4 regions of the Methylosinus sp. shoA genome follow, and region 4 is predicted to be linked to each of the others. Evidence: riboswitches for the same ligand, from Rfam matches in the RefSeq annotation. Region 4 holds a riboswitch; each other region holds the start of a gene.
The links. A riboswitch is a leader RNA that binds a small molecule or an ion and turns the genes downstream of it on or off. The one in region 4 is predicted to bind cobalamin.
Positions count from the first base shown of each region.

Region 1: linked by a shared signal. The riboswitch ahead of AC6IW9_RS07050 (TonB-dependent receptor plug domain-containing protein) and the one ahead of AC6IW9_RS05505 (CbtB domain-containing protein) in region 4 are both predicted to bind cobalamin.
Region 2: linked by a shared signal. The riboswitch ahead of metE (5-methyltetrahydropteroyltriglutamate--homocysteine S-methyltransferase) and the one ahead of AC6IW9_RS05505 (CbtB domain-containing protein) in region 4 are both predicted to bind cobalamin.
Region 3: linked by a shared signal. The riboswitch ahead of AC6IW9_RS07705 (ribonucleoside-diphosphate reductase subunit alpha) and the one ahead of AC6IW9_RS05505 (CbtB domain-containing protein) in region 4 are both predicted to bind cobalamin.

Region 1 is NZ_AP046091.1:1,547,766-1,553,079, forward strand. Features, by position in the region: gene AC6IW9_RS07020 (TonB-dependent receptor) at 1-148, opposite strand, end outside; partial or broken gene AC6IW9_RS07025 (ABC transporter ATP-binding protein) at 748-1,247, shown strand; gene AC6IW9_RS07030 (hypothetical protein) at 1,247-1,495, shown strand; partial or broken gene AC6IW9_RS07035 (PHP domain-containing protein) at 1,740-2,344, opposite strand; gene AC6IW9_RS07040 (Tn3 family transposase) at 2,541-2,885, shown strand; partial or broken gene AC6IW9_RS07045 (transposase family protein) at 2,860-3,048, opposite strand; cobalamin riboswitch at 3,176-3,377, shown strand; gene AC6IW9_RS07050 (TonB-dependent receptor plug domain-containing protein) at 3,482-5,314, shown strand, end outside.
Region 2 is NZ_AP046091.1:1,727,139-1,732,452, forward strand. Features, by position in the region: gene AC6IW9_RS07760 (MmgE/PrpD family protein) at 1-1,224, shown strand, start outside; gene prpC (bifunctional 2-methylcitrate synthase/citrate synthase) at 1,235-2,407, shown strand; gene AC6IW9_RS07770 (GlcG/HbpS family heme-binding protein) at 2,437-2,847, shown strand; cobalamin riboswitch at 2,932-3,143, shown strand; gene metE (5-methyltetrahydropteroyltriglutamate--homocysteine S-methyltransferase) at 3,257-5,314, shown strand, end outside.
Region 3 is NZ_AP046091.1:1,714,703-1,720,016, forward strand. Features, by position in the region: gene AC6IW9_RS07700 (ribonucleotide-diphosphate reductase subunit beta) at 1-228, opposite strand, end outside; gene AC6IW9_RS07705 (ribonucleoside-diphosphate reductase subunit alpha) at 219-2,123, opposite strand; cobalamin riboswitch at 2,224-2,423, opposite strand; cobalamin riboswitch at 2,525-2,732, shown strand; gene AC6IW9_RS07710 (TonB-dependent receptor plug domain-containing protein) at 2,863-4,902, shown strand; gene AC6IW9_RS07715 (hypothetical protein) at 5,036-5,314, shown strand, end outside.
Region 4 is NZ_AP046091.1:1,216,682-1,221,995, forward strand. Features, by position in the region: gene tnpC (IS66 family transposase) at 1-725, opposite strand, end outside; gene tnpB (IS66 family insertion sequence element accessory protein TnpB) at 775-1,128, opposite strand; gene tnpA (IS66-like element accessory protein TnpA) at 1,125-1,532, opposite strand; partial or broken gene AC6IW9_RS05495 (cobyric acid synthase) at 2,005-2,214, opposite strand; gene cobO (cob(I)yrinic acid a,c-diamide adenosyltransferase) at 2,219-2,857, opposite strand; cobalamin riboswitch at 2,901-3,091, shown strand; gene AC6IW9_RS05505 (CbtB domain-containing protein) at 3,131-3,316, shown strand; gene AC6IW9_RS05510 (CbtA family protein) at 3,329-4,075, shown strand; gene AC6IW9_RS05515 (DUF1636 family protein) at 4,084-4,476, shown strand; gene cobW (cobalamin biosynthesis protein CobW) at 4,473-5,314, shown strand, end outside.

The DNA of each region.
Region 1 (5,314 bases), 330 kb from region 4:
CGAAAGCCGCGGCGGATTCCACATGGATCGACGGTTGCTGGTCAATCGAGCGATAGAGATTGGTCTGGCCGGCGCCGCCGACGGCGGTGATCGCGGCCGAATCGAAACGCGTCGTTGTGTTCGGCGTGTCGATCGATCTTTTGCCCATGGCCTCGGCGCGACGCTCTTTTTTCTCCCCTCCGTCGCTCTGCGACGCCACATCGATGTCGGGTAGGCGCGCGGGGGGCTCCGCTATCGCGAACCCCGTCGACAGGATGAGGCTGGAAAGAGACGCGCCTGCGAGGGTTTTCGTCGAGCCCTTCGCGGAAGCGGGACGGCGTATGCGGCGATAGGACATGATCACGGCTCTCCTTCTCCGGCCGGCGGCGACGAGGGAGGCGGTCGCGCGGTCGTTCTGACCAGACATTATCAATATGTTTGTGATATATATAGCGTATATTTGACGCATGGCCGCATGTAGCATGTGCAGAGAATCAGGCCTCCACCTCGAAGGCAGGACGAGCTTGCCTCGACGGCAGGCAGGCGGGCGTAATTTTGCACGTTTTAACAACTATATAACTATAGGTTGCCGTTGGCTCCGGCCTGCTATCATAAGGAGCTTCCCGCGCGCCCGAGCAGGATGTCGCCCTGCGAGCAGGAAGGTCTGGTCTTCATCATGCTAAAGGCGTAAATGTATTTCGTGGCGTATCGGCCAGACAGAGGAGCGCTGCATGAAGAAAATATCAGAAATGGCGGTATCGATGTCAGATGCCGGCTACTTCTATCGGCCAGAACCTCTGGGTGCTGCGTCACTGCGAGGCGAGGATCTCGCGCGGGAGCGTCTTCGCTCTCCTCGGCCCCAATGGGCGCGGCAAGACAACCTTACTGTATCTGCTCGTCGGAGCTCTGAAGCCTTGCAAAGGAAGCCTCGTCGTGAGCGGTCGGGTCGCTTTCGTCCCGTAACTGTTCGAAGTGGGGTTATGGCGCTGATGGGCCGCGCGCGAAAGATCGGTCTGTTCTCGCAACCCTCGCGCGCCGACGAAGAGGCCGCGCCGGCCGCGCTCGATCGCTTCGGAATGGCTCATCACGCCGCACGGCCGTTTCACGAGCTCTCGGGCGGCCAGCGCCAGCTCGTGATCTTCGCGCGGGCGCTCGTGGCGGAGGCCGACATTCTCATATTGGACGAACCGACGTCGGCGCTCGACCTCGAGAACCAAGCTCTCGTCCTAGAGCGCATCGCTTCGCTCGCGCGCGAGGACGGATTGTGATGACCACGCATCATCCCCATCACGCGCTGGCGGTGGCCGACGATGCGCTGCTGATGCGAGGCGCCGGAGACTATCTCTGCGGCTCGGCGCGCGATATTCTTTCCGAGCAGAATCTGGGATCGCTCTATCGCGCGCCGCTGAAGCGGCTCGCCTTCGAGCATGAAGGCAAAGAGCTCGAGACGATCGCTCCTGTTCTGATGCCGCGTCGCGCCGTCGAAGCCGATCGGGCGTACAATGCCGCGCTCTGAAACGCGGCGGCCGAGCGAAGGGCCACCACAACCGCCGACGGCAGCGCTCGATGGACAATGAATCGCCGTCTGCCCACCCGTCGCCATGATCAAAAATTTGGATCGATATGCGCACTCTCGTCTGTCGTATCGCCGAGACGCGAACAGCCGGAATGCGCCCGCGCAGGACATGTTACGACTCCATCTCGAACTGGCATCGCGCGCAAAAAGCGTCCGGTTTCAACCCCTGTGGCGCAAAACGATCGTCGTCCTTGTCCCATTCGATCACTTGCCGATCGACCATGGCTGCGGGCTCGATCGGCGCGAGCTCATCGAGCCGATCGTGCGTCAGCACGAACCGCCGGGATGCTGGCTGAGATGGCGCGGCGCGCCCATGAGCTGACGGGCGAGATCGAGCGTCAGGCGCAGCCGTCGATCGGAGAGATTGAGGTTCAGCGCCTCGACATGCTTGTCCTCGACGCCATCGTCCGACCATCCCCAGACCTGAGAGGACAGCATCTTGATCAGGTCCTCGGTGAGGCCGAGCGCCTTGCCCACGTCGCGGATCGCGCCCTTGGTGCGGTAGCGAATGACAGTCGAGCAGAGGGCAGCGTGGTCACGGCCATATTGCTTGAAGATCCACTGCATCACCACCTCCCGCTTTTCATGTTCGAAATCGACGTCGATGTCGGGCGGCTGGCAACGTTCCTCGCTGACGAAGCGCTCGAACAGCAAATCATTCCTCGCCGAATCGATCGAGGTGATGCCCAACACGTAGCAGAAAGCCGAGTTCGCCGCGGAGCCGCGGCCCTGGCAGAGAATGTCCTTCGAGCGGGCGAAGCGCACGATCGAATGCACCGTTAGGAAATAAGTTCAGCTTCTCGATCAGCGTGAGTCTGGCGCAGTGTCCGCACCACATCATCGGGCAAGTCTGTCAAACGCCATCGAAACGGGACCCCGCATTTGCATACCCCTTTCGAGCGCGCGGTTTCCGCCGTTGTCGGCGTGACGGAGGGCGGGCGTAGCCCGACCGCAGTCATGCCGACAACAGCGGCGGCTCGACCGGATGCGCATCATCGATCTCCTTGCGGAGGTGCACGGATGGACGGGCTTCTCAGAGCGCTTTCTCCATCTGCGCAGCGGCGCGCCGCCGGAGGACATTCTCGCGCTGATGACCGCCTTGCTCGCCGACGCCACCAATCTCGGCCTCGCACGGATGGCGCGCAGCTCCACCGTCTCCACGCATTCCAAGCTGCTCTGGACCGCCGAATGGCATGTGCGGGACGAAACCTATCAGGCGGCGCTCGCCTGTCTTGTCGATGCGATTCACGCGCCGGCATGCCATTGGCGGAGGGGCGGAAGCGACGCAAAAGGTCGAGCTTCTTCTCGCCGAAGCGCGCGATGTCGGTGAAGGCCTCCGCCCCGGCCAGCACGGCGAGCAGGGACAAGAGCAAGATCTCGTCGAGCGGATACATCACCTTGCCGGGCCGCCGTTCGTCCGGCATGTCGTTGAAATAGTGCAGAAACACCGTCGTCTCGGCCAAAGCCGCGCAATCCGACCCGCTCTCGTCCATCGACTTGACCTCCTGCCCGAACCACAGGAGGTCGACTGATTCAGCACGAAAGCGATCTGTCACCTACTTCTTCACCCGATCGCCCCGGCCCGGCCTCGCCTCGAGCTTGACTCGCGCGCAGTCTCGCCTATGACTTATCGTCGATGGTTCCCCGTGAGGGATCGAATGGGAATGCGGTGAGCGTCGGCGGCGGCGCGATTCCGCGGCTGCCCCCGCAACTGTGAGCGGATAGCCGAAGACCGAAAGCCACTGGAGCAAGCGTTCCGGGAAGGCGGTCAGAGCGGCGAGGACCCGCGAGCCAGGAGACCTGCCATCATTCGTGGTCACGCGCGAGAGCGTCGGGCGGGGTGCACCGATGCGGCCGAGACCCGTTCGATGGACGGGTCGAGACCTTCGCAGTGACGGCCCACGTCACGCTGCGAGCGTTTCGTCCATGTCTTTCCATTCCGCGCGGTCCGCGTGTCTCGGCGCGCCGCTCTTTTCTGCTTCTCTCTTTGCGTTTCTTCCCGTTCTCGCCGCCGCGCAGGAGGCGCTGCCGACCGTCGAGATCGGCGCCGCGACCGTCGTCTCCGCTGATCGCGTCGAAGAGCCGGCGTCGCGCGCCGCCTCCGCCATCACTGTCGTCTCGGCCAAGGAGATCGAGAAGCGCGCCGGAACCGGTCTCGTCGAGGCTCTGCGCGGGACGCCCGGGCTCGACCTCTATTCATCCGGCGGCGTCGGAACGCAGAGCTTCGTCTATCTGCGCGGCGCAACGCCCGGCCAGACCCTCGTGCTCATCGACGGCGTGCGCATCGGCGATCCGTCCTCGACCGACGGCTCGGTCGATTTCGGCGCCCTCGTCGCCACCGACATCGAACGCATCGAGGTGCTGCGCGGACCGCAATCGTCGCTCTACGGCTCGAACGCCATGGGCGGCGTCATCGACATCATCACACGCAAGGGCGAGGGCGCGCCGAAAGGGTCCGTCCTCTTCGAAGGCGGCTCCTATGGAACGATCCATACCCGCGCGAGCCTTTCGGGAAGCGAGGGACAGCTTTGGTACGCCTTCGCGATCGATGCGCTGCATGTCGACGGACATCCGCGCTTCGGCTATCGCATCACGCGGCCGCTCACCATCGGCGACGGGGTGACGCCGCCGCCGCCCCTGCCGTCCGACGATCCGACCAACAAGGGCGGCGCCAGCGCGAGGCTCGGCTATCGCATTTCGGAGGAACTCTCGGTCGAGGCCGCCTTCATCGGCTACGATAGTGCGATCCGCTTCGACAATCCTTTCGCCTTCTCGCCGGCCGACGTGTTCGACCGCGAAAATCATTCCCATTCGTCCTTCGGCCAGGGCTATGTGCGCATCGACGCCGATCTCATCGACCGCAGGCTCCATAATCGGCTGGTCCTGTTCGGCAATGTGATCGACCGCGACGTCTGGCAGCCGAACGCCTGCTTCGATGCGAGCTTCGCCTCCTTCGACTGCCGGACCGGATCGCGCGGCGAGCGCCGCGGGCTCGAATATCAGGGCGATCTGACGCTCGATTCCTTTGGCCTCCTCACCTTCGGCGCCCGCGAGGAGACGGAGGCGGTCCACACGTCGCAAGAACCGGCGCCGGCGGGAAGCTTCACGCCGATCGACGCCGCGCAGACGACCCATTCCGGCTTCGCCCAGCACAAGCTCACCGTGTTCGACCGCTTCGATCTCTCCTATGGCGGCCGCATCGACGCCGTCGAGGCCAATCACACTTTCGGCACGTGGCGCGCGACCGCCGCCTATCGTGTCGAGGAGACAGGGACGAAGCTCAAGGCCAGCGCCGGAACGGGCGCGCGCATCGCCTCGCTCTATCAGCGCTTCAGCCAATATGGCGACCCGCGCCTGAAGCCGGAAACGAGCCTCGGCTATGACTTCGGCTTCGATCAGACCCTGTTCGGCGATCGCCTGTTCGCCTCGGTGAGCCTGTTCGAGAACGACTTCCGCGAGCTCATCGAATATGGCTCGTCGCCGACCTGCACGGCGACGCAAGTCTTCGGCTGCTATTTCAATGTCGGCCGGGCGCGGACCCGCGGCGTCGAATTTTCGGGCGAGGCCGCGCTCGTTCCGTCCGAATGGCGCCTGAAGGCGAGCTACACGCATCTCGTCGCCGAGGATCTCGCCGAGAACGTCGGCCTGTTGCGCCGCCCGCGCGACAAGGCCATGGCCGCGCTCGTCTACACCGGCGTTCCGGGCCTCGAGCTCGAGGCGCGGCTCAATCTGGCCGGGCCTCGCGCCGATTACGACTTC
Region 2 (5,314 bases), 510 kb from region 4:
CTCGCGGCGGATTATTCCCATCCGGCGGACAATATCCCCCCGATTCTCGCGGTCGCGCAACACTGCGACCGCAGCGGAGCCGATTTCGTCCGCGGTGTCGCCTGCGCCTATGAGATACAGGTGGCCCTGGTCAAGGGCCTCTGCCTGCACGAGCACAGAATCGATCACGTCGCCCATCTCGGTCCAGCAGCGGCGGCGGGGATCGGCGCCATGCTGGGGCTCGAGACTGAGATCATCTATCAGGCCGTGCAGCAGGCCTTGCATGTCTGCACCACGACGCGGCAGTCCCGCAAAGGCGATATTTCGAGCTGGAAGGCCTATGCGCCGGCGTTTGCGGGAAAGATGGCCGTCGAGGCGATCGACCGCGCGCTGCGCGGAGAGGGCGCGCCGTCGCCCGCCTATGAAGGAGAAGACGGCTTCATCGCCTGGCTGCTCGGGGGACCCGAGGCTGAATATGAAGTCTCACTGCCGGAGGCGGGTGAGCCGCGGCGAGCCATTCTGGAGACCTATACGAAAGAACATTCGGCCGAATATCAGAGCCAGGCGCTGATCGATCTGGCGCGCCGCCTCGGGCCGAAGATCGGAGACGATTCCGAAATCGAAGAGATCGTCATTCATACGAGTCATCATACGCACAATGTGATCGGCAGCGGCGCGCGCGATCCGCAGAAGATGGATCCGCATGCGAGCCGCGAGACGCTCGACCATTCGATCATGTACATCTTCGCGGTCGCGTTGCAGGATCGCGGATGGCATCACGAGCGCTCCTATGCGCCGTCGCGCGCAGCGCGTCCCGACACGGTCTCTCTTTGGAGGAATATCCGCACGGTGGAGGATCGGGAATGGACGCGGCGCTATCACAGCCGTGATCCACGCGAGAAAGCGTTCGGCGGTCGCGTGGTCGTCACCCTCCGGAACGGGCGCGTCATAGAGGAGGAGATCGCCGTCGCGGACGCGCATCCTCTCGGCGCACGGCCGTTCGAGCGGCGAGATTATATCGCGAAGTTTCGTCGCCTCGCCGAGGGCGTCGTCGAGCCTGCCGAGCAGGATCGCTTTCTCGCGACCGTGGAACGATTGGAAAAGCTGAACCCGGACGGATTGGCGGGCCTGTCGCTCTCGACGCCTCCCGGCCGTCTCGCCGGCGCGAAAGCGAGAGGCGTCTTCGACTGGCGTGAAGAGACCGCGGTGGCGCCCCCGCATGAAACACTCGCATGCATAGCCTGAGGAGGCGAAAATGATCGAAACGAAGCCGGCTCCGAAAAAATCTGTCGCTCTCTCCGGCGTCGTCGCCGGAAACACCGCGCTCTGCACAGTCGGGCGCGGAGGCGACTCTCTCCATTATCGGGGCTACGACATATTGGAGATGGCGGAAGCCTGCGAGTTCGAAGAAATCGCCCATCTGCTCGTTCACGAGACTCTGCCAACAGAGTCCGAACTCTCGGCTTACAAGGCGAAACTCAAATCCCTGCGCGGCCTGCCGCTCGCCGTTCGGCAGTCTCTCGAGGCTCTGCCGGCCGCCGCCCATCCGATGGACGTGCTGCGCAGCGGCGTGTCGGCGCTCGGCTGCGTGTTGCCGGAGGCGGCCGACCACAATCACTCCGGCGCGCGCGACATCGCCGACCGCCTGCTCGCTTCGCTCGGTTCGATGCTGCTCTACTGGCATCACTATGCGCACAATGGCCGTCGGATCGACATCGAGACCGATGATGATTCGATCGGCGCGCATTTCCTGCACCTTCTGCACGGCCGGCCTCCTGCGGAGGCGCATGTGCGGGCGATGCATACGACGCTCGTCGTCTATGCCGAGCACGAGTTCAACGCCTCGACCTTCACCGCGCGCTCGATCGCCGGCACCGGCGCGGACTTGTACTCCGCGGTGACAGGCGCCGTCGGCGCTCTGCGCGGGCCCAAGCACGGCGGCGCGAATGAAGCCGCTTTCGAAATTCAGAAGCGCTATGCGAGCGCCGACGAGGCGGAGGCCGACATACGCCGGCGCGTCGAGGCGAAGGAAGTGATCATCGGTTTCGGCCATCCCGTCTACACGACCGTCGATCCGCGCAACAAGGTGATGAAGGACGTGGCGCAGCGGCTCTCCGCGGACGGAGCGTCCATGAAGATGTTCGAGATCGCCGAGCGCATCGAGGCGGTGATGGCCGAGAGCAAGCGCATGTTCGCCAATGTCGATTGGTTCAGCGCCGTGTCCTATCACGCCATGGGCGTGCCGACGGCGATGTTCACGCCGCTGTTCGTGATGGCCCGGACGTCGGGCTGGTGCGCGCATATCGTCGAGCAGCGCGTCGACAACAAGATCATCCGGCCGTCCGCCAATTACGTCGGGCCGCAGAGGCGCCGCTTCACGCCGATCAAGGACCGTGGCCTGCGCTCGTCGCCTTCCTGGGCGGCGTGACCCGGGCCGATTTTTCGAGAGGACCGACGATGAAGACCAAGTACTCGCTCGTTTTTCAGGACGCGAAGCGAATCGCCGAGGCGGCCGAAGCGGAGGCCTCGCGGAACGGATGGAGCGTGGCCGTCGCGATCGTAGACGACGGCGGGCATCTCGTCTTCTTGCAGCGGCTCGACGGAACGCAGGCGGCATCGAGCGAGATCGCGATACACAAGGCGAGAACGGCAACCCTGTTCAAGCGGCCCACGAAAGCTCTCGAAGAGGTCATCGCCTCCGGCCGTGTCGCGACGCTGAATCTCCCGGGCCTCACGCCGGTCGAAGGCGGGGTTCCGCTCGTCTTTCGCGGCGATATCGTCGGCGCGATCGGCGTTTCCGGGGTTCAATCGTTCCAGGACGGGATCGTCGCCCAGGCTGGAGCCGACGCCGTCGAGCAAGGCGCGTGATCGTGCCGGGCACGAAACGTCGGCGCTGATATAATGATATTCAGATATCTTTATATCATGATTGACAAGCGCCCGCCAAATCGAAAGAATGCTTTTCGTCGTGGTTCTCCGGCCAATTCCTGGTCGGAGCCAAGAGGGAATTCGGTGAGCCTTCGGGCGAATCCGGAGCTGCCCCCGCAACTGTGAGCGGCGAGTTCCGCGTCCATCTCGTGTCACTGGAGCCGCAAGGCTCCGGGAAGGCCGGACAGGAACGACGACCCGCGAGCCAGGAGACCTGCCGCGACGTCATGAAATCCTCGGGCGGGGCGCCCCGGTGGATCGCTCGCGGCCGTCGGAGACGTTCTCCGACGGGGTTTTCCGCTCGCGACCGCTCGGCCTTTTGCCCCCAATGCGAATGGGGTCTGCCGAAATGTCGAATGAAAGAACATCTTCCGCCATCGCCGTCGCGACGCTCGGCGCGCCGCGCATCGGTCCGCGCCGCGAACTGAAGTTCGCGCTCGAGAGTTTTTGGGCGGGCAAGTCCGACGCCGAGGCGCTCGCGAAGACAGCTTCGGAGCTGCGCGCCGCCAATTGGGCGCGTCAAGCGATGCTCGGGGCGACCGTCGTCCCTTCGAATGATTTCTCTCTCTACGATCATGTGCTCGATGTGAGCGCCATGGTCGGCGCCGTGCCGGAGATCTACGGATGGCGCGGCGGCGAGGTTCCGCTCGACGTCTATTTTGCCATGGCGCGTGGATCGTCCGGCGCCGCTCCCTGTAGACATGCTCATCATCAGGGGCACGGCGCGCCGGCGCTCGAGATGACCAAATGGTTCGACACCAATTACCATTACATGGTTCCCGAGTTCACGCGCGGGCAGGTATTCGATCTGTCGTCGCAAAAGCCGATGAATGAGTTTTCGGAAGCGCTCGCGCTCGGCTATCGCACGCGGCCCGTCCTTCTCGGACCCGTTACTTATCTCCTGCTCGGCAAGAGCAAGGACGCGTCCTTCGAGCCGATCGATCTGATCGACGGCCTCCTTCCCGTCTATGTCGAAACGCTGAAGCGTCTCACGGAAAAGGGCGCGGAGTGGGTCCAGCTCGACGAGCCCTGTCTCGTCCTCGACCTCGACGAGAAGGTGCGCAAAACGCTGCTCCGCGCCTATTCGATCTTCGCGCGCGAAATTCCTTCGCTGAAGATCATGCTGACGAGCTATTTCGGCGGCCTCGGCGACAATCTCGAAACCGCCGTCGCGCTGCCGATAGCCGGCCTGCATCTCGATCTCGTTCGCGCGCCCGGCCAGCTCGACGCCGTCTCGGCGAAGGCGCCCGGCGATCTCGTCTTGTCGCTCGGCGTCGTCGACGGCCGGAATGTATGGCGCGCGAACCTGCCTACGATCGTCGATCGGCTCGAATCCGCGGTCGCGTCTCGCGGCGCGGAGCGTGTCGAAGTCGCGCCCTCGTGCTCGCTCCTGCATGTTCCGGTCGATCTCGCGCTCGAGGATACGCTCGATCCTGAACTGAAGAGCTGGCTCGCTTTCGCTGCGCAAAAAGTGTTGGAGCTCGCGACGATCGGCCGTGCGCTCCGAGACGGGCGCGAGGCGGTCGCAGACGCGCTCGAGGCCTCCGGGGCCGCCGCAAGGGCGCGCAGGTCGTCCGACAAGATTCATGATCGCGCCGTCGCTGGGCGCGTCGCGTCGCTGACGCCGGAAATGTCGCGTCGCGGCCTCCCGTTCGCAGAGAGGCGTGGTCTTCAGAAAGACCGCTTGCGCCTTCCATCATTCCCGACCACGACGATCGGCTCCTTTCCGCAGACGGAGGAGGTGCGCAAGGCGCGCGCCGCCTATCTCAAAGGCGCGCTGAGCTATGCGCATTATCACGCTTTTCTGCGAGAGAAGATCGAGGACGCCGTACGCTGGCAGGAAAGAATCGGCGTCGACGTGCTGGTGCATGGCGAATTCGAGCGCAACGACATGGTCCAGTATTTCGGCGAACAGCTCGCAGGCTATGCTTTCACCAAGAATGCATGGGTGCAGAGCTACGGCTCACGTTGCGTGCGGCCGCCGATCATCTATGGCGACGTATCGCGGCCCGAGCCGATGACGGTCGAATGGACGGCCTACGCCCAATCTCTGACGAAGCGGCCGGTGAAGGGCATGCTCACGGGGCCGGTGACGATGCTGCAATGGTCCTTCGTGCGCGACGACGTGGAGCGATCGCTCGTCTGCCGGCAGATCGCGCTGGCGCTACGCGACGAGGTCGTCGACCTCGAGAAGGCCGGCGTACGCATCATTCAGATCGACGAGCCGGCGCTGCGCGAAGGTCTGCCCTTGCGGCGCACAGATTGGCAGGCCTATCTCGAATGGGCGGTCGAATCTTTCCGCATCGCGGCGTCCGGCGTCGCCGACGAGACGCAGATCCACACCCATATGTGCTATTCGGAGTTCAACGACATCATCGATTCGATCGGCGCGCTCGACGCCGATGTG
Region 3 (5,314 bases), 500 kb from region 4:
GGCGTCGCTGACGCGTTCCGACGCCCAATCCTTGATATCGGCGCCGAGCGGCACTTCCTCGCCCATCCAATGGGTCTGCTGCTGGCGCTTCCAGAAATCATAGGCCCAAGGGTAGCGCTCGACGTCGTAGGAGCCGGTCGCCGTCAGCAGGCCGACGCGCCCCGAGCCGATGAGCGAGCGCGGATCGGCGTCGGCGAGCGAGAGGCCCGAGAGCTCGATCACTGGCATGAGAGGCACTCCTCGTAGTCGCGGCGAGGAGCGGAATGTCCGGCGGAGGCGGCATTCTCGATGCGGCCGGCGAATCCGGCGCGGCTCAAGGACTTCGAGCGACAATAATAGAGGCTCTTGAGGCCGAGCTCCCACGCCTTCCAATGCAGCATGTGCAGGTCCCATTTGTCGATGTCGGCAGGCAGATAGAGATTGATCGACTGGCTCTGGCAAATAAACGGGGCGCGATCGGCGGCGAGCTCTATGATCCATCTCTGGTCGATCTCGAAGGCCGTGCGGAAGACGGCTTTCTCCGCATCGCTCAGCGCGTCGAGATGCTGCACGGATCCTTCCTGTTCGAGGATCGAGCGCCATGTCGCTTCCTTGTCGAGTCCCTTCGCTTCGATCAGGCGCTCGAGATGGGGATTGCGGACGCTGAAGGCGCCGGAGAGCGTCTTGTGCGTATAGATGTTGGCTGGGACCGGCTCGATGCAGGCGCTCGTTCCGCCGCAGATGATGCTGATCGAAGCGGTCGGCGCGATCGACAGCTTGTGGCTGAACCGCGCCCGCATGTCCCGCTCGGCGGCGTCCAGGCAGGCCCCGCGCTCTTCCGCGAGGAGGACCGAGGCGGCGTCGGCTTCGACGCGTATCTTTCGGAAGATCGCCTTGTTCCAGGATTTGGCGGCGACGCTCTCGAACGGAATTCCGCGCGCCTGAAGAAAGGAGTGGAAACCCATCACCCCGAGCCCGACGGAACGTTCGCGCAGGACCGAATAGCGCGCCCGCGCGAGCGTGTCGGGCGCGCCGTCGGCAAAAGCGGTCAGCACATTGTCGAGCATTCGCAGCACGTCTTCGACGAACCTCGGGTCGCTCTCCCATTGATCCCAGGTTTCGAGATTGAGGGAGGCGAGGCAGCAGACGGCCGTGCGCTCTTCGCCGCGATGGTCCTCGCCGGTCGGAAGAGTGATCTCGCTGCAGAGGTTCGACGTGGAGACGCGCAGGCCCAGATCGCGCTGATGCTTCGGCAGGGCCCGGTTCACCTGGTCGATGAACAGCAGGTAGGGCTCGCCGGTCTGGATGCGCGTCTCGAGGATGCGCTGCCATAATTGCCGCGCGTCGACCGACCTGACCGTCTCGCCGGTCTTCGGGCTCCTGAGCGCGAAGGGCGCTCCGGCGGCGACGGCCTCCATGAAGGCGTCGGTGACATTGACGCCATGATGCAGATTGAGGCCTTTGCGGTTGAAGTCGCCGGTCGGCTTTCGGATTTCCAGAAACTCCTCGATTTCGGGGTGATGAATGTCGAGATAGACGGCCGCGGAGCCTCTTCTCAGCGACCCCTGGCTGATCGCCAGCGTCAGGCCGTCCATGACGTGAATGAACGGAACGATGCCGGACGTCTCGCCATTGCCTCTCACCTTTTCGCCGATGGACCTCACGCGCCCCCAATAGGTGCCGATGCCGCCACCGTTAGAGGCGAGAGCGACATTCTCGTTCCAGATCGCGACGATGCCTTCCAGCGAATCTGGAACCGAGTTGAGAAAGCAGGAGATCGGCAGGCCGCGCGTCGTGCCGCCATTGGAGAGAATCGGCGTCGACGGCATGAACCAGAGACGCGACATGGTGTCGTAGAGGCGCTGCGCATGGGCTGCGTCATCCGCATAGGCGCAAGAGACGCGGGCGAACATATCCTGATAGCTCTCGCCCGGAAGCAGATAGCGATCGTCGAGCGTCGCCTTGCCGAAGGGCGTCAGAAGAGCGTCGCGCGAATGGTCGAGCCGAAGATCGCCGGGCGTCGGCGGCTTGGCCAAGGGTTGCGGCGGCGGGGAATGCAAGGCGCGAATGTGCGCGCTCTGTCGCGTCGGAAATATCTTTACGAGATGGCCGTGCTTGTCGAAATCGAACGCCGCCTGCGTCATGCGATGCCCCGCTCGCGTGAGGACGGACGCAGGAAGCAGCGAGCATCGTCCGTGCGATATAGAGCGCAGGACCGCCAGCGACCTCCGGACGCCCCGCCCGTGGACGAAAATGTTCGCGGCAGGTCTCCTGGCTCGCGGGTCGCGGCGCGATCAGCCTTCCCAGCGCATTCGCGCCAGTGGCGTCTTTGATCGCGCTCACCGCTCACAGTTGCGGGGGCAGCTTCGGATTCGCCTTTCGGCTCACCGAATTCCCTCTTAGCTCTGGAAACGAATCCAGAGACCGAGAACATCTATATGTTGGGGTCGGTTCGATGCAGCTGTCAATAGCTGGCTGAACAATATTGCTTCGAGCGATCTGTCTCGAGCGATCTGTCGCGGGCTTGACTGATTCTGCGTTCGACGGTTACATGATCGGCGATGGTTCCCTTTAAGGGATGAAAAGTGAATGCGGTGCGCGCGCTTCCGGGCGCGCAATGCCGCGGCTGCCCCCGCAACTGTGAGCGGCGAGCCGAGGACGAACGAAGCCACTGGGGTTCCATGCGACCTTGGGAAGGCCGTCCGAGGCGACGACCCGCGAGCCAGGAGACCTGCCATCATTCGTGGTCACGCGCGAAGGCGTCGGGCGGGGTGCACCGAGGCGGCCGAAACCCGCTGACATGCGCGCCTCGTGCGCGTGCGCACGGGTGGAGACCTTTCGCAGTGACGGTCCACGTCTGCTGCTGGTCTCGAACTCATGCACATGCAAGTCTCGCGAGCCGTCATCGACGGCTCGGTCGCGCACGTCCTGCGCGCGTCCACCATTTTCTCCGCCTTCGTCCTCGCCGCTCTTACGTCCCCAACGCAGGGGCAGGAGGTTCTGCCGGAAATCGAAGTGGGCACGGTCGTGACGCCCGACCGCGTCGAGGAGCCGGCCACGCGCACGGCCGCCTCCGTGTCGGTCGTGACGCCCGCCGAAATCGAGAAGCGCGGCTCGCTCGGATTGACCGACGTCCTGCGCGGCGTTCCGGGTCTCGATATCTACGGCTTCGGGGGACCAGGCGCGCAGTACAATGTCGTCCTGCGCGGCTCCACGCCGAGCCAGACGCTGCTGCTGATCGACGGCGTCCGCATCGGCGATCCTTCGAGCGGCGGCGGCGAGGCCGATCTCGGCGGCTTTGCAATTCTCGACCTCGAGCGGATCGAGGTTCTGCGCGGCCCGCAATCGGCTCTCTACGGCTCGGACGCGATGGGCGGCGTGATCAACCTCATCACCCGCAAAGGCGCAGGCAAGCCGCGCGGCTCCGTGCTCGCGGAAGGCGGAACCTACGGAACGGCCCATACGCGCGCCGCGGTTTCGGGCGGGGAGGGCGATTTGTCCTACGCCTTCGCCATCGACGCGCTGCACACCGACGGCTTTCCCCGCTACGGCTATCGCATCGCGCGGCCGCTGACGATGGCGGATCGCGTGACCTCTCTGCCGCCTCTGCCGGCCGGCGACCCCACCAATCGCGGCGGCGCGAGCGCTCGCCTCGGCTATCGCTTTTCCAACGACTTCTCCGTCGAAGGCGCGTTCAACGGGCATGACGCATCGATCCGCTTCGACAATCCGAGCGCGTTTGACCCGACGAACGTCTACAGTCCGAACAATCATCAGCACGCGTCATTCGCTCAAGGCTATCTGCGCGCCGATCTTGATCTGTTCGACCATCGTTTGCACAACCGGCTCACCCTGTTCCGCAATGTCACGAACAGAGACGTCTGGGTGACGGAATCCTGCTACGACTTGTCCTGGAACTCCTTCGACTGCCGGCTCGGCTATCGCGGCGGCCGGCGCGGGCTCGAATATCAGGGCGATTTGAAGCTCGAAGAGTTCGGGCTCGTCAGCTTCGGCGCGCGGAACGAGACCGAGTCGCTGCACACCTCGCAGGACCCGGCGCCTCTCGGAACATTCACGCCGACGGATGCGGCGCAGACGACGCATTCGGGATTCGCGCAACATCAGTTCACGGTGCTGGACCGATTCGACTTCACCACGAGCGGCCGCATCGACGCGGTCGACAACAACAGCACCTTCGCGACATGGCGCGCGACCGCCGCCTACCGTCTCGAGGAGACCGGCACGAAATTCCGGGCGACGGCGGGAACGGGCGCGCGCGTGGCGTCGCTCTTCCAGCGGTTCAGCCAATATGGCGACCCGAAGCTGTTGCCGGAGCGGAGCACGGGATTCGACGTCGGCGTCGATCAGAAGCTGTTCTCGGGGCGGGCGCTGCTGTCGGTCAGCTTGTTCGACAGCCGATATCAGAATCTCATCGGCTATGGGGTTTCGTCGGGCTGCACGGCGGTTCAGATCGCCGCTTTCGGCGGCTGCTATTACAATGTCGGACGCGCGGAGATGAAAGGCGTCGAATTTTCGGGCGAGGCGGTGATCGTCCCGGACGAATGGCGCGTGCGCGGGTCCTACACGCATCTCGCCGCGATCGACCGCGCCAAGGATCAGACGCTCACGCTGCGGCCGCGCGACAAGGGATCGGTCTCCGTCATCTACACCGGCATCCCGAAGCTCGAGCTCGAGGCGCGCGTGGTCGCGACCGGCGCGGTTCCCGCCACCGACTGGGTCTATTCCAAGCGCGTCTCGCTCGCGTCCTATGCGAGAGTGGATCTGTTCGGCAGCTATAAGTTCGACGACCTTTTCTCGGTTTTCGCCCGCATCGAGAATATCGGCGATACACGCTATGAGGAAACCAATAATTATGGAACGACGGCGCGGGCGGTCTATGGCGGCGTGAAGCTCACATGGTGAGTGGAGCGCGTCGCTCCGCTATTCGCCTTTGCGCATCGGCGGCGCGCGAGCCGTCCTTCGACCCGCCGCCGACAGAGAGTCGAGCCGGCTCCGATTTGACTTCATCGTATCGATCGACCAACAAAGGAGACGAATGATGCTCTACCGAATTCACGCACGAGCCCTTTGGATCGCGCTGCTGGTCGCGAGCGCGGCGCTGCTCAGCGGCGCTCTCGCCTGCGCGGCGCCCTTCGCGGCTTTCGCCGCTCTCGCGGCGATCACCCTGCCGAGGCGCGACGCCGCGCTCGTGGCGGCGTCTGCGTGGCTCGCCAATCAGCTGGTCGGCTTCACGATGCTGAATTATCCGGTTGCTTTCGACTCGCTGATCTGGTCCGCGATACTGCTCGCTTCCATGGTCGCGACTGCCGTAGCC
Region 4 (5,314 bases):
CAATCGGCCAGAACGGCGCGGTCGAGCATGATCCTGTGGCGCGCGAAGACCTGCGATTGACGGTAGAGCGGCATGTGCTCGCTGAACTTGGCGACCGCCACTTGCGCCAGCAGCGCCTCGGTGGGAACGCCGCCCTCGATCAGATGCGCAGGAGCCGGCGCCTGGGCGACGCCCGCGCATCCTGTCGGACAGGCGTAGCGGGGCCGCACGGTCTCGATGACGCGATATTGCGCCGGCGTCACGTCGAGGCGGCTGGAGCGGTCCTCGCCGATCCGAACCATCAGGCCGCAGCCGCAGGGACAGGCGAGGCTTTCTGGCTCGATCACGCGCTCGACGCGCGGCAGATGAGCAGGAAAGGCGCGCGCGGCGCGGGCGGCGCGCTCCCTGGTCGCCGGGCGCCCCGAGCGGCGCGCGCGATCGTCTTCCCGCTCCTGGACTTCGGCAATGGCGATCTCGATATCTTCCAGAACGAGCTGTAACTGATCGGGATCGAGTTTCTCCGAACGCTTGCCGAAACGCGCGCGTTCATATTCCTTGACGAGCAATTGCAGACGTTCGACCGTCTCCTTCGACGCTGCGAGCTCGCTCTCGGTGTGAAGGCGCGCGGCGAGCTCATGATCGGCGCGGATGCGTTCGGCTTCGAGCATGGCGCGCTGAGCTTCGAACAATGCGCGTAGTTCGGCAGGCAGCTCTGCGAGTCTGGAGGGATCGAAGCTCGGCGTCACGTCGGCGAATCTATCGCAAGCGAGGCGCCGAATGAAGCCGAAGTTGCGATCAGTTCGCCGCGGTCGGCGTCGCCACGATCCGCTCGCCGACGCGCTTCCAGTTGAGCCCGTCGAATAGAGCTTCGAATTGCACCCGGCTCAATTGCAGGACGCCGTCGCTGATCTGCGGCCAAGAAAAGCGGCTATCGCCGAGACGCTTGTAGACGAGCACGAGTCCGGTTCCGTCCCACAGCAAAATCTTCAAGCGATCCATTCGCTTCGAGCGGAACACGACGATGAGCCCGGAATGCGGATCGAGTCCGAGCTTGTTTTGCACGAGAGCGGCCAGCGCGTCATGCCCGCAGCGGAAATCGACGGGACGCACGGCGAGCACGATCCGCAACCCTTGCGACGGAATGATCACGCGCCGCGCTCCAGCGCCGTCATGATCTCGGCGATGCGCGTCGACGCGGTGTCCTGATCCAGCCGTAACACGACCTTGCCGACGACGATCTCGATCTTCGCATCGCTCTCGTTACGAACGGAGGGCTGCTCGAGCTCGATCTCCACGAACTCCGCGGGACCGTCGGTCACCAGCGCGAGCCGCCCGGTGCGCGCCTGGCGGCGCCACTGCGTCAATTGCTGCGCGCATATCCGATATTTGCGGGCCACGTCGGCGACGCGCGCTCCAGGCGCGAGACTCTCTCGTACGATCCGGCCCTTCAGCTCCTTCGACCACAGCCGATTGCCCGAACGTGAACGACGAAAATCCACACGTCCGACAAATCCTGCGCCAAAAGCCGTTTCGATCGTCGCATTCTCGTTCATCTTCGGATCCTTCCAGAGACATGGCTGTCCCTCAGAAGAATCTCACATCCGAAAATCCTTCCGAACCCGAAGAATCAATGGGGTCGCAACGGCGCTTACGATGATCCAGCTGCTGAAAATCTGAAAGCGCTTGAAAGCTCGGAGCAGGACGCGAACTATTGCGAGCAGTGGGCGGATGCCATGGTGGCATCCCGCCAGTTGATGGGCCCAAGCCTGGCCATGCCAAAACAAAGTAACTAGAGAAAGCCAAGGCGAGGCGTTGGGATGCAAGGGGATGAACGTTATGGACACCCAGACGCTTCTCATCATCGTTCTCTTGATTCTGCTTCTTGGAGGCGGTGGCTGGTACGGGCGGGGCCGCTGGTTTTAGCGAGCAAGAGACGGTCACAAGGCTCACGGTGACGATGGATGAACGGGGGCTCGAGGCCTAGCCTGGGTCGAGGAGCTTAGCCTTCGGCTTCGTCCTCCTCACAGATCCGGGCATACGGCTTTCCTGCCCAAGGGATGTCGGCACCGGCACGCGCGCCGCGCGCGCCTGCAACGCCTGGGCGCGACCGATCTCGCCGCCGTCGGCCGTCACCGCAGCGTTGTTTTGACATATTTTGCGGCTTGACTGCAAGGTCGGCGACGATCGGCGATTTGCCGACGTCCGAGCCGGAACCTGGAACATGATGGCTTTCATGCCGCTAGAACTCGATGCCCTCCTGGGCTTTCACGCCGGCCGCGAAGTGGTGCTTCACCGGGGTCATGTCGGTCACGAGGTCGGCGGCCTCGATCATCTCTGGCTTGGCATTTCGGCCCGTGACAACGACATGCAAGTCCGGCCGGCGAGTGCGTAGCGTCTCGATGACGTCGGTCAGGACAAGGTGCTCGTAGCGCAACGCGATGTTGATCTCGTCGAGGATGACGAGCCGGAACGAGAGGTCCGCCAGGAGGGCTTTGGCTGTCGTCCAGGCCTTTTCGGCGGCGGCCATGTCACGAGCGTGGTCTTGAGTTTCCCAAGTGAAGCCTTCGCCGAGCGTATGCCAAACAACCTGGTCGCCAAACTTCTCGATTGCCTTGCGCTCGCCGGTCTCCCAGGCTCCCTTGCCGAATTGCACCACGCCGACGCGCATGCCGCGGCCGAGAGCGCGCAGCAGCAGGCCCCACGCCGCCGTGGACTTACCCTTGCCCTTGCCGGTGTGGACGATCAGAAGCCCCTTCTCGACGGTTTTTTCCGAAACCTCGGCATCTTGCGCAGCCTTGCGCTTCTGCATCTTTTCCTTGTGCCGGGCTTCGTCATTTTCGACCGCCTGCATCGAAACGTCCCCCTTACCCTTCTCCATCGGGTCAAAATCCCGATTTCCATTGACGCGACACTCTGGCAGCCTTTATCAAACCGGGGACGGTTCCCCGCAAGGGGTCATGGGAATACGGTATGCCTTCAGCAGGGTGAAGCCGTAGCTGCCCCCGCAACTGTGATCGGTGAGTGTCTGATCAGTATGCCACTGGGAAACCGGGAAGGCGATCAGGCACATGGACCCGAGAGCCAGGAGACCGACCGTCCTCGCTACCAGCCAACTCATCATGACCCCGGAGGGGTGGTCAAGGAGAGCCTCGTGAACGCACAGTCCCATTCCGCACCATTGTCGGCCGCCGGTCAGAGAGCCGAGAGCCTCCAGGCCGTGGCCCTGGCCCTTTTCGTCGGCGTTGCTCTCGTCTTTACGGCGGGATTTTCGCATTCGTCGACAATCCACAATGCCGGCCACGATACACGCCACGCTCTCAGCTTTCCTTGCCACTGAGCGAGGGTTCAAATGATTGCCCGCGTTCTTGCGACCGCCCTTGCGGCGGGTTTCGCTGCTGGCGTTTTGGTCGCGGCGCTGCAGCATTTCACCACGACGCCGTTGATCCTCGCCGCGGAGACGTATGAGAACCGAGCCGCGGAAAGCAACTCCCTGCGGCACGGTGGGCGCTCGACGGGGGAGGCTCGCCTCGTCCTGGCGCATAGCGGGCGCGACGAGGCCGCAGGTGAGGCCGAATGGGCGCCGACCGAGGGTATCGAGCGTACGCTCTACACCAGCACCGTCACGATGGCGACGGCCGTCGGCTTCGCATTCTTGCTGCTCGCCGGGCTACTGATCGCCAACGATCCCATCGACACGCGGCGAGCTCTGGGCTGGTCTGCTGCGGGGTTCGTCGTGACCGGTCTTGCGCCGGCGCTGGGCCTTCCGCCCGAGCTACCCGGCATGATGGCGGCCGATCTCGTGGCGCGACAGATCTGGTGGGTCGCGACTGCGACTGCGACTGCCGCAGCCCTGTGGTTGATATTGCGCCCGAATGGCTTCGCGATGCCGGCCCTGGGCCTCGTGCTTCTGCTCGCCCCGCACATTGTGGGCGCCCCTCATCCTGCTGCCGAGGAAGCAAGTCGAACGCCCGCCGAGCTTGCGGCTCGGTTCGCATCCGCTTCTCTTGTCGTGCACGCAGTGCTCTGGGCGTTGACCGGCGCCCTGGTCGGATGGTTCTGGCAGAGGACAGAAAGCTCGATCGCGGTGGAGGCTTAGCGGCGACCATGTCCGATGAGCCCGTTACCGTATTCGTATGCGTAAGCTGCCGGCGGGCGGTTCCCGATGGCGAAGGCTACGACCTGCCGGGGGTGCTGCTGGCCGATGCGCTGCGCGAGCGCCTTGCCGCCGATCACACGATCACGGTGACGCCCGTCCAGTGCCTGGCCGTTTGCAATCGGCCGAGCACCATCGCGCTCGTCGGCTCCAACAGGTGGACATACCTCATCGGCAACCTCGAAACGGAAACGCACCTCGACCAGATCGTCGAGTCCGCACGCGCCTATGGATGCTCGGACAACGGCATCATCCCCTGGAAGGAGCGCCCCGAGTGCTTTCGAAAGGGCGTCATCTCACGAGCGCCGCCCTCGGGCTTTTCTCATCCGGAGTCGAATCCATGACCGCACTTGCCAAAGTGCCCTGCAGCATCGTGACCGGCTTTCTCGGCGCCGGCAAAACCACGCTCGTACGCAACATCCTGCAAAACGGCGCGGGGCGCCGCCTCGCCGTCATCGTCAACGAGTTCGGCGACGTCGGCATCGACGGCGAGATCCTCAAAGGCTGCGGAGTAGAAAGCTGCAGCGAGGACCGTATCGTCGAGCTGTCGAACGGCTGCATCTGCTGCACCGTCGCCGACGACTTCGTGCCGGCGCTCGAAGGCCTGCTTGCGCTGCCTGAGCCGCCGGAGCACATCCTGATCGAAACCTCGGGTCTCGCCTTGCCAAAGCCACTGGTGCAGGCCTTCAACTGGCCCGTGATCGCGTCGCGCGTCACCGTCGACGGCGTCATTGCGGTCGTCGATGGCGCGGCCGTCGCCGCAGGACGCTTCGCGGACGACCCCGACGCGCTGGCTGCCCAGCGGGCCGACGACGCGTCCGTCGACCACGACAATCCCCTCGAGGAGATTTTCGAAGATCAGCTCCTCTGCGCCGACCTTATCCTTCTCAACAAGGCCGACCTCATGACGGAGGCGGAGCGCGCGAAAGTCGCGGGAGATATCAAGGCCGCCGTACCTCGCGCCGTGAAGGTTGTCGAAACGACGGGTGGGCGGCTCGAGGCCAAGGTGCTGCTGGGGCTCGGCGCAGCTGCCGAGACGGACCTCGCCGCCCGTCCTTCCCATCACGATGCCGAAGAAGAGCACGATCACGACGACTTCGACACCTTCATCGTCGATATCCCGGCGCTCGATGCCCCGGAAGGGCTGATCGAACGTATCAGGAAGGCCGCGGACGCCCATAA